3 regions of the Streptomyces sp. WMMC1477 genome follow, and region 2 is predicted to be linked to each of the others. Evidence: predicted binding sites of a transcription regulator. Region 2 holds the regulator's gene; each other region holds the start of a gene.
What was found. Region 2 encodes HrcA, which represses chaperone genes, less so after heat shock. Its sites were predicted from a motif close to TTNGCACTCNGNNNNNCNGAGTGCNAA; they were not measured.
Positions count from the first base shown of each region.

Region 1: the regulator HrcA is predicted to act here: its motif matches at 1,946-1,972, upstream of groL (chaperonin GroEL).
Region 3: the regulator HrcA is predicted to act here: its motif matches at 2,017-2,043, upstream of groES (co-chaperone GroES).

Region 1 covers NZ_JAPZBD010000003.1:2,076,810-2,080,082, forward strand. Annotated here, with positions in the region: gene groL (chaperonin GroEL) at 190-1,818, opposite strand; gene O7609_RS09480 (cold-shock protein) at 2,175-2,378, opposite strand; gene O7609_RS09485 (MoaD/ThiS family protein) at 2,877-3,158, opposite strand; gene thrC (threonine synthase) at 3,246-3,273, opposite strand, start outside.
Region 2 covers NZ_JAPZBD010000003.1:1,221,465-1,224,737, forward strand. Annotated here, with positions in the region: gene O7609_RS05755 (nitronate monooxygenase) at 1-170, opposite strand, end outside; gene dnaJ (molecular chaperone DnaJ) at 238-1,365, opposite strand; gene hrcA (heat-inducible transcriptional repressor HrcA) at 1,366-2,382, opposite strand; gene O7609_RS05770 (MBL fold metallo-hydrolase) at 2,583-3,273, shown strand, end outside.
Region 3 covers NZ_JAPZBD010000003.1:3,332,953-3,336,225, reverse strand. Annotated here, with positions in the region: gene groL (chaperonin GroEL) at 1-1,442, opposite strand, end outside; gene groES (co-chaperone GroES) at 1,564-1,872, opposite strand; gene O7609_RS15370 (polysaccharide deacetylase family protein) at 2,240-3,226, opposite strand.

The DNA.
Region 1 (3,273 bases), 860 kb from region 2:
GCCCGATGCGGTCCGTCGCGCGGCAATCGCGGGCGGACGGGGGCGCGGTACGGCCACGAGGGCGGGCAAGCGGGCCGGGAGGAAGGGACAGGAAGAGGGACAGAGAAAGGGCGGCTCTCCCCGTGGAGGGGAGAGCCGCCCCGGGCCGGAGCGCTGGGCGCCCCGGCGGGAACCGCCGATCCGTCCGGATCAGAAGTCCATGCCGCCCATGCCACCGGTCGGGTCCGGCGCGCCACCGGCGGCGGCCTTCTCCGGCTTGTCGGCGATGACGGCCTCGGTGGTGAGGAACAGCGCGGCGATCGACGCGGCGTTCTGCAGCGCGGAACGGGTCACCTTGGCGGGGTCGATGATGCCCTCGGCGATCATGTCGACGTACTCGCCCGTGGCGGCGTTCAGGCCGTGGCCCACGGAGAGGTTGCGCACCTTCTCCACGATGACGCCGCCCTCGAGACCGGCGTTGACCGCGATCTGCTTGAGCGGGGCCTCCAGGGCCAGCTTGACGGCGGCGGCACCGGTGGCCTCGTCGCCCTCCAGCTCCAGCTTCTCGAAGACGCTGGAGGCCTGGAGCAGGGCCACGCCACCACCGGCGACGATGCCCTCCTCGACGGCGGCCTTGGCGTTGCGCACCGCGTCCTCGATGCGGTGCTTGCGCTCCTTGAGCTCCACCTCGGTGGCGGCGCCGGCCTTGATAACGGCCACGCCGCCGGCCAGCTTGGCGAGGCGCTCCTGGAGCTTCTCGCGGTCGTAGTCCGAGTCGGAGTTCTCGATCTCGGCGCGGATCTGGTTGACCCGGCCCTGGACCTGCTCGCTCTCGCCGGCACCGTCGACGATGGTGGTCTCGTCCTTGGTGACGACGACCTTGCGGGCGCGGCCGAGCAGCTCGAGACCGGCGTTCTCCAGCTTGAGGCCGACCTCCTCGGAGATGACCTGGCCACCGGTGAGGATGGCGATGTCGCCGAGCATGGCCTTGCGGCGGTCGCCGAAGCCCGGGGCCTTGACGGCGACGGACTTGAAGGTGCCGCGGATCTTGTTGACGATCAGCGTGGACAGGGCCTCGCCCTCGACGTCCTCGGCGATGATCAGCAGCGGCTTGCCCGACTGCATGACCTTCTCCAGGAGCGGCAGCAGCTCCTTGACGTTGCCGACCTTGGAGTTCGCGATCAGGATGTACGGGTCGTCGTAGACGGTCTCCATACGCTCCATGTCGGTCGCGAAGTACGCCGAGATGTAGCCCTTGTCGAAGCGCATACCCTCGGTGAGCTCCAGCTCCAGACCGAAGGTCTGGGACTCCTCGACGGTGATGACGCCTTCCTTGCCGACCTTGTCCATGGCCTCGGCGATCAGCTCGCCGATCTGGACGTCGGCGGCGGAGATGGAGGCGGTGGAGGCGATCTGCTCCTTCGTCTCCACGTCCTTGGCCTGCTCCAGCAGCGCGGCGGAGACGGCCTCGGTGGCGGCCTCGATACCGCGCTTCAGGGCCATCGGATTGGCACCGGCGGCCACGTTGCGCAGACCCTCGCGGACCAGCGCCTGGGCGAGGACGGTAGCGGTCGTCGTGCCGTCACCGGCGACGTCGTCCGTCTTCTTCGCGACCTCCTTGACGAGCTCGGCGCCGATCTTCTCGTAGGCGTCCTCGAGCTCGATCTCCTTGGCGATGGAGACACCGTCGTTGGTGATCGTGGGGGCGCCCCACTTCTTCTCCAGCACGACGTTGCGACCCTTGGGGCCAAGCGTGACCTTGACGGCGTCGGCGAGCTGGTTCATGCCGCGTTCGAGGCCGCGCCGCGCCTCCTCGTCGAACGCGATGATCTTGGCCATGTGAAGTGGTCCTCCCAGGACTGGGGTGGAGTGCTTCAGGACCGCGCTGGCGCCCGCGACGGACGGCCTGCACGACCTGGCGTTCCTTCCCGCCGGGCCGCGCGGACCTCACCGAACCGGTCCTACGTTGTCACTCTCATGTGCAGAGTGCTAAGCCCCATGATTAGCACTCGCCCCCTGTGAGTGCAAGCGCCCGGGCCCTGCCCCGGGCCGGATGTCCCGGCCTCCGCGACACCCGGGGCGACCGGGATCACGCGGCGGGACCGCCCACGGCGGAGCGCGGCGCACGCATGCGGAAAGCCCGAAGGGCCCGGCCATGGCCGGGCCCTTCGGGAGGTGGCGTGGACGGTCGTCGCTCAGGCGGTCAGGCGGACCATGTCCGCCTGCGGCCCCTTCTGACCCTGCGAGATCTCGAACTCGACCCGCTGCCCTTCCTCAAGGGTGCGGTAGCCGTCCATCTGGATCGCGCTGTAGTGGACGAACACGTCCGCACCACCGTCGACCGCGATGAAGCCGTAGCCCTTCTCCGCGTTGAACCACTTGACGGTGCCCTGAGCCATTCCTAACTCCCCTATTACTGGCCCTTTGCACGAGCCCGCACTCCGCGGACCCGGGTCAGAGTCCACCCCCTGGGTCGCGAGGGTGCTGTGCGCCGGAACGCGTCGACCGCCGCTGAATGTATCTGGACGAACGCCCTGTGCAACAGGTCAATCAGACGAGAAATCCACGGAGAACCGATCGCCCGATAGCGGCCATCCATCGATGAACCGGGACAGACCCGGCAGGACATAACAGGAGTCAACCGGACATAACTTTCTGCGCCACTTTCCGTGGCAGGCAGAACTTCCCGCATGAATCTCCGTCATGCGGGGTGCTGTCAGGGGGGTTTCGCATCTCACCCTACCGCTTCGCGGAAGCCGGAATGACCGCTTCCGCCTCTCTGGAGGGCCGCGAACACGCCGCGGCTCCGCCCCGGGGACGGGGCGGAGCCGCAACGAACTTACGCCGAGGGCGAAGTGACGGACCGTCAGTGCGTCCGTCGCAGGAACCGCCGACGCTCAGACCGCGCCGCCGGCCACGGCGGGGATGATGGAGACGCCCACACCGTCCGGGGTCGGCGTCGCGAGGCCCTCCGCGAAGCGGACGTCGTCGTCGTTGACGTACACGTTCACGAAACGGCGCAGCTTGCCCGTGTCGTCCAGCACCCGGGCGCTGATGCCGGCGTGGTTCTTCTCCAGGTCGGCCAGCACCTCCCCCAGGGTGGCGCCCTCGGCGGTGACCTCGGCCTGGCCGCCCGTGTAGGTGCGCAGGATGGTGGGAATGCGGACGTTGACGCTCATGGTGGGATCACTTTCGCGAGTCGTGGGTACCGGGTCCCGGGTACCCGAGTCGTAAGGGCGTGGGTCAGACGGGCCGCGGGACGCGGCTCACGCCAGGCCGGCGGCGCGGAAGGCG
Region 2 (3,273 bases):
GGCTGCGGGACGAACACGTTGACGCCGAACGGGCGCGCGGTGAGCCGCCGCAGCTCCCGGATCTCGGCGTACACGGCCTCGGGCGTCTTGTACCCGGCGGCGAGGAAACCGAGCCCGCCGGCCTCGCTCACGGCGGCCGCCAGCTCGGGCCGGGAAGCGCCGCCCGCCATCGGCGCCTGTACGACCGGATGCTCGAACAGTGCGCCGAACGGCGGCGGGGAGCCGGTCACCGGCCGGTCACCGGCCGCTCCAGGCGTCCTTCAGCCGGGAGAACAGGCCCTGCTGGCCCGGCTGGAACTGTCCCGTGGGGCGCTCTTCTCCGCGCAGCTTGGCCAGCTTGCGCAGCAGCTCCTCCTGCTCGGCGTCGAGCTTGTTCGGCGTCTGCACCTCGACGTGCACGATCAGGTCGCCGCGCCCGTTTCCGCGCAGGTGCGTCACGCCCCGCCCGTGCAGTGGGATGGACTGGCCGGACTGGGTGCCGGGGCGGATGTCGACGTCCTCCAGGCCGTCGAGCGTCTCCAGCGGGCATTTGGTGCCCAGGGACGCCGCCGTCATCGGGATGGTGACGGTGCAGTGGAGGTCGTCGCCGCGGCGCTGGAAGACGGAGTGCGGCTTCTCCCGGATCTCGACGTACAGGTCGCCCGCGGGGCCGCCGCCCGGGCCGACCTCGCCCTCTCCGGCGAGCTGGATGCGGGTGCCGTTGTCCACGCCCGGCGGGATCTTGACCGTCAGGGTGCGGCGGGAGCGGACGCGCCCGTCGCCCGCGCACTCCGGGCACGGGGAGGGCACGACCGTGCCGAAGCCCTGGCATTGCGGGCACGGCCTGGACGTCATGACCTGGCCGAGGAAGGACCGGGTGACCTGAGAGACCTCGCCCCGGCCGCGGCACATGTCACACGTCTGGGCCGAGGTACCGGGCGCGGCGCCCTCGCCGCTGCACGTCGTGCAGACGGTGGCGGTGTCGACCTGGATCTCCTTGGTGGTGCCGAACGTGGCCTCCTCCAGGTCGATCTCCAGCCGGATCATGGCGTCCTGGCCGCGGCGGGTGCGCGAGCGCGGTCCGCGCTGCGCGGCGCCACCGAAGAAGGCGTCCATGATGTCGGAGAAGTTGCCGAAGCCGCCGCCCGCGCCGAAGCCGCCGGCGGCACCGCCCGCCGGGTCCCCGCCCAGGTCGTACATCTGCTTCTTCTGCGGGTCCGAGAGGACCTCGTAGGCCGTGTTGATCTCCTTGAACCGCTCCTGGGTCTTCGGGTCCGGATTCACATCCGGATGCAGCTCCCTCGCCAGGCGGCGGAACGCCTTCTTGATCTCGTCCTGTGATGCGTCGCGCTGCACGCCCAGGATCGCGTAGTAGTCCGTCGCCACTTACGACTCCGCGAGAAACTGTCCGACGTAACGTGCCACTGCGCGTACCGCTCCCATCGTTCCGGGGTAGTCCATGCGGGTCGGTCCGACCACGCCGAGCTTGGCGACCGTCTGGTCGCCGGAACCGTAACCGACCGAGACGACGGACGTGGAATTGAGCCCCTCGTGCTCGTTCTCGTGCCCGATCCGTACGGTGACACCGGGATCGGTTGCCTCACCGAGCAGTTTGAGCAGGACGACCTGCTCCTCCAGCGCCTCCAGTACCGGCCGGATGGTGAGCGGGAAGTCGTGGCCGAAGCGCGTCAGGTTGGCCGTGCCGCCGATGACCAGCCGTTCCTCGGTCTCCTCCACCAGGGTCTCCAGCAGCGTCGCGACGACGGCGGCGACCGCGCCGCGGTCCTCCCCGTCGAAGGCGTCCACGAGGTCCTGGACCAGCCTTGGCACCTCGGTGAAGCGCTGCCCCGCCACCCGGCTGTTCAGCCGGGCCCGCAGGTCGGCGACCGAGGCCTCGCTCACCGGGTCCGGGCAGTCCACCATGCGCTGCTCGACCCGGCCCGTGTCGGTGATCAGCACGAGCATGACGCGGGCCGGGGCCAGCGACAGCAGCTCCACGTGCCGCACCGAGGAACGGGTCAGCGACGGGTACTGCACCACGGCCACCTGCCGGGTGAGCTGCGCCAGCAGCCGCACGGTGCGCCCGACGACGTCGTCCAGGTCCACCGCGCCGTCCAGGAAGTGCTGGACGGCGCGCCGCTCGGGCACCGACATCGGCTTGACGCCCGCCAGCCGGTCCACGAACAGCCGGTAGCCCTTGTCCGTGGGGATACGGCCCGCGCTGGTGTGCGGCTGGGCGATGAACCCCTCGTCCTCCAGCGCGGCCATGTCGTTGCGCACGGTGGCCGGGGAGACGTTGAGGTTGTGCCGCTCGGTGAGCGCCTTGGAACCCACCGGCTCCTCCGTGCCCACGTAGTCCTGGACGATGGCACGCAGCACCTGGAGTCGGCGTTCGCTGAGCATGGTGGCGCACCTCCCGTCCGGCCGCGACCGGGTCTCCTGCTGGGTCTTCCCTGGCTCTTTCCCGCCCCTGGCACTCGGCATCCCTGAGTGCCAATCCGGGACCAGTGTACGGCCGGGTACCACGCCCCGGGCAAGGGCGGCCGGACCCGAAGGTACCCCGCGTCGGGCGAAGTGGCACCGGTACGACTAGCGTCGGTCCTATGACGGCACAGGGAAACGCGCTGTGGGAGGAGCTCGCCCCCGGCGTCGTGCGCCGGCGCATGCCCGGCTGGGACGAGACGGTCGGCGCCGTGCGCGGACGGGACGGGGTCCTCGTCGTCGACACCGGCGCGTCGCTGCGCGCCGGAGCCGGGATCCGGCGGCAGCTGCGCGAGCTGTTCGGCCTCCCCGTCACCCACGTCGTCCTCACCCATCCGCACTTCGACCACGTCCTCGGCACCGCCGCCTTCGCCGGGGTGGAGGTCTACGGCGCCGTGGGCATGACCGCGCTGCTCCCCCGGCTCGCCGACGAGCTGCGCGCGGACGCCGTCCGGCACGGCCTCGCGCCCGAGGAGGCCGCGGACGCCGTCGACGTCCTGGTGGCCCCGCACCACCAGGTCTGCGGCGAGCTCACGCTGTCGTTGGGCGGCGGACGCCGGGTCATGCTGGCCAACGTCGGCCCCGGCCACACCGGGCACGACCTCGCGGTCCTCGTCCCCGGCCAGGCCCCCGGCGAGCCGGAGGTCGTCTTCTGCGGCGACCTGGTGGAGGAGTCCGGCGAGCCCCAGGCCGGCCCCGACGCCCACCCCGCCGTGTGGCCCGACGCCCTCGACCGGCTCCTCGCCCTCGGCGGCGAGGACGCCCTGTACGTGCCCGGCCACGGCGCCGTCGTCGACGCCGCCTTCGTCGCCG
Region 3 (3,273 bases), 2.1 Mb from region 2:
GAGGCGTTGAAGCCCTGGCCCTTGTCCAGCTCGGCGACCTTGGAGGTGATGACGTAGCCCTCCAGGCCCGCGTTCTCGGCGATCCAGCGCAGCGGCTCGACGACGGCGCGGCGGACGACGGCGACACCGGTGGCCTCGTCGTCGGTCTTGCCCAGGTTGTCGGCCAGCACCTTCGAGGAGTGGACGAGCGCGGAGCCGCCACCGGAGACGATGCCCTCCTCGACCGCGGCGCGGGTCGCGGAGATGGCGTCCTCCAGACGGTGCTTCTTCTCCTTCAGCTCGACCTCGGTGGCGGCGCCGACGCGGATGACGCACACGCCGCCGGCCAGCTTGGCGAGGCGCTCCTGGAGCTTCTCGCGGTCCCAGTCGGAGTCGGTGGACTCGATCTCGGCCTTGATCTGGCCGACGCGGCCCTCGACGTCCTCGCTCTTGCCGGCACCGTCGACGATGGTGGTGTCGTCCTTGGTGACGGTGACGCGGCGGGCGGAGCCCAGCACGTCCAGGCCGACCTGGTCGAGCTTGAGGCCGACCTCCTCGGCGACGACGGTGCCGCCGGTGAGGGTGGCCATGTCGCCCAGCATCGCCTTGCGGCGGTCACCGAAGCCGGGCGCCTTGACGGCGACGGCGTTGAAGGTGCCGCGGATCTTGTTGACGACGAGGGTGGACAGGGCCTCGCCCTCGACGTCCTCGGCGATGATCAGCAGCGGGCGCGAGCCGCCGGCCTGCATGATCTTCTCCAGCAGCGGCAGCAGGTCGGCGATGGCCGAGATCTTGCCCTGGGTGATCAGGATGTAGGGGTCGTCGAGGACGGCCTCCATGCGCTCCTGGTCGGTGACCATGTAGGGCGACAGGTAGCCCTTGTCGAAGGCCATGCCCTCGGTGAAGTCCAGCTCCAGACCGAAGGTCTGCGACTCCTCGACGGTGATGACACCGTCCTTGCCGACCTTGTCCATGGCCTCGGCGATCAGCTCACCGACCTGCTTGTCCTGGGCGGACAGCGCGGCGACGGAGGCGATGTCGGCCTTGGAGTCGATCGGGCTGGCGGAGGAGACCAGGTCCGCGGACACGGCCTGGACGGCGGCGTCGATGCCCTTCTTCAGGGCGGCCGGGGAGGCACCGGCGGCGACGTTGCGCAGCCCCTCGCGCACGAGGGCCTGGGCCAGCACGGTGGCGGTGGTGGTGCCGTCACCCGCGATGTCGTTGGTCTTGGTCGCCACCTCCTTCACGAGCTGGGCACCGAGGTTCTCGTACGGGTCCTCGACCTCGACCTCGCGGGCGATGGTGACGCCGTCGTTGGTGATGGTCGGCGCACCGAACTTCTTGTCGATGACGACGTTGCGGCCCTTGGGGCCGATCGTCACCTTGACGGTGTCGGCCAGCTTGTTGACGCCGCGCTCCAGGGCGCGACGGGCGTCCTCGTCGAACTTCAGGATCTTCGCCATGGCGTAGAGAGGTCCTCTCAGGGCTTCTTGGGCGTATGACAAGCGAACCGCGCCCTGGCTGCCCCGGCTGTCTGTGACGGGGAACCAGGGCGCGGATCAGCACGCGGACGTGCGGGGTGCCTTACTTCTCGATGATCGCGAGCACGTCGCGAGCCGAGAGGACGAGGTACTCCTCGTTGTTGTACTTCACCTCGGTGCCGCCGTACTTGCTGTACAGGACGATGTCGCCGACCTTGACGTCGAGCGGCAGGCGGTTTCCGTCCTCGAAGCGGCCCGGGCCCACGGCCAGGACGGTGCCCTCCTGGGGCTTCTCCTTGGCGGTGTCCGGAATGACCAGGCCCGAGGCCGTGGTCTGCTCGGCGTCGAGCGGCTGGACCACGATGCGGTCCTCAAGCGGCTTGATGGCAACCTTGGAGCTGGCGGTCGTCACGATCCGACCTCCCCCTTCGGAGATCTCACGGGGTCTTATGTCTAGAGGTGGCGACCTGGTCGATCCGTCGTCGCGGGTGCCGGACCTTCCCGTCGCGCCTGGCACTCCCCGGCGGAGAGTGCCAACGGTGAGACTATGCCTCGGTTAGCACTCGGTCAAGCTGAGTGCCAATTCCCTGCGGCGCGTCGCCGCCGCGCGCCCCGCGGAGGCGCGGCGAACCGCGGCCAAGACCCACCCGCACCCCGCCGAGAACGGGCGGGGAACCCCCATCCGGCCCCGGCACCGGCGGCCGCTCGCCGGCCCCGCGCCTCGGCGCGGCCCTCCCCAGCGCAGCCCGCGGGCCGGAGAGGCGCGCCGGCGGCCGCCGTCAGACGTAGTCCTCCAGGCGGGCCAGGGCGAAGCCCTGTTCGGTGGCCGTCTTCAGGGTGCGGCGCAGCATGTCGTTCATCGTGCCGCCCCACTGCTCGGGGCCGCGGAAGTGGGTGAGGATGATGTCGCCGGGGTGGAACTCGCGGTCGAGGCGGGCCCAGTCGAAGCGCTGGGCCCAGGCCTCCTCCGCCCACAGGGGCACGGCCTCGACGCCGCAGGAGGCGGCGGCGCGCAGGGTGTCACGGTCGTAGGCGCCGTAAGGCGGACGGAACAGCCGCGAGGGCGCGCCGAACTCCTCCTTCAGTACCTTCTGCATGCCGCAGATCTCCTCGCGCTGCCGCTTGTAGGACAGCTTGGGCAGTTCCTTGTGGTTGAGGGTGTGGTTGTGGACGCCCGCTCCGTCGCGCCGCATGCGGCGGAAGTAGTCGTAGTCCTCGGCGGCCACGTAGTCGGAGAGGAAGGCGCTGTAGGGGATGCGCAGTTCGCGGAGCATCCGGGTGAAGCGCGGGTCCTTGTGCCAGCCGTCGTCGATCGTGAGGAAGACGACCTTCTGGTCGGTGGGCACCCGGACGAAGACAGGTGGGAGCCCCTTGCCGGAGACGAGGCCGGGGGTGCTGGTGAGTTCCGGCTTCGCGGCCGGCGGCGGGGGCGCGAGCAGGGGCGGCTCGGCCAGTCCCCAGCGCGCGGCCGCCGCGACGCGGCGGGTCTCCGCGCGGGCGAGTCCGCCGGCGTAGGCGGTGAGGGAAGCGGCGGCGTACTCGGCGCCGACGCGCTGGGCGGCTCCGAGCGGCAGACCCTCGACGGCTGCGGCGAGCGGCTTGTCCAGGAGCGAGCCGCCGCCGTCCTCGCCGGTGGGGAGGTGTCCGGTTCCGGCGACGGCGGCACAGGAGACCGCGAGCGCGGCGAGGGCTCCGGCTCCGACGCCGCGTCGGAGATGCCGCCAGGGCCGTGGAGACTCTCGATCATTTTGTGTGACTTGTCTGATGATCGACATAACGCCGGATAGTGCCAACCCACCGCGCCCGAAGGGCG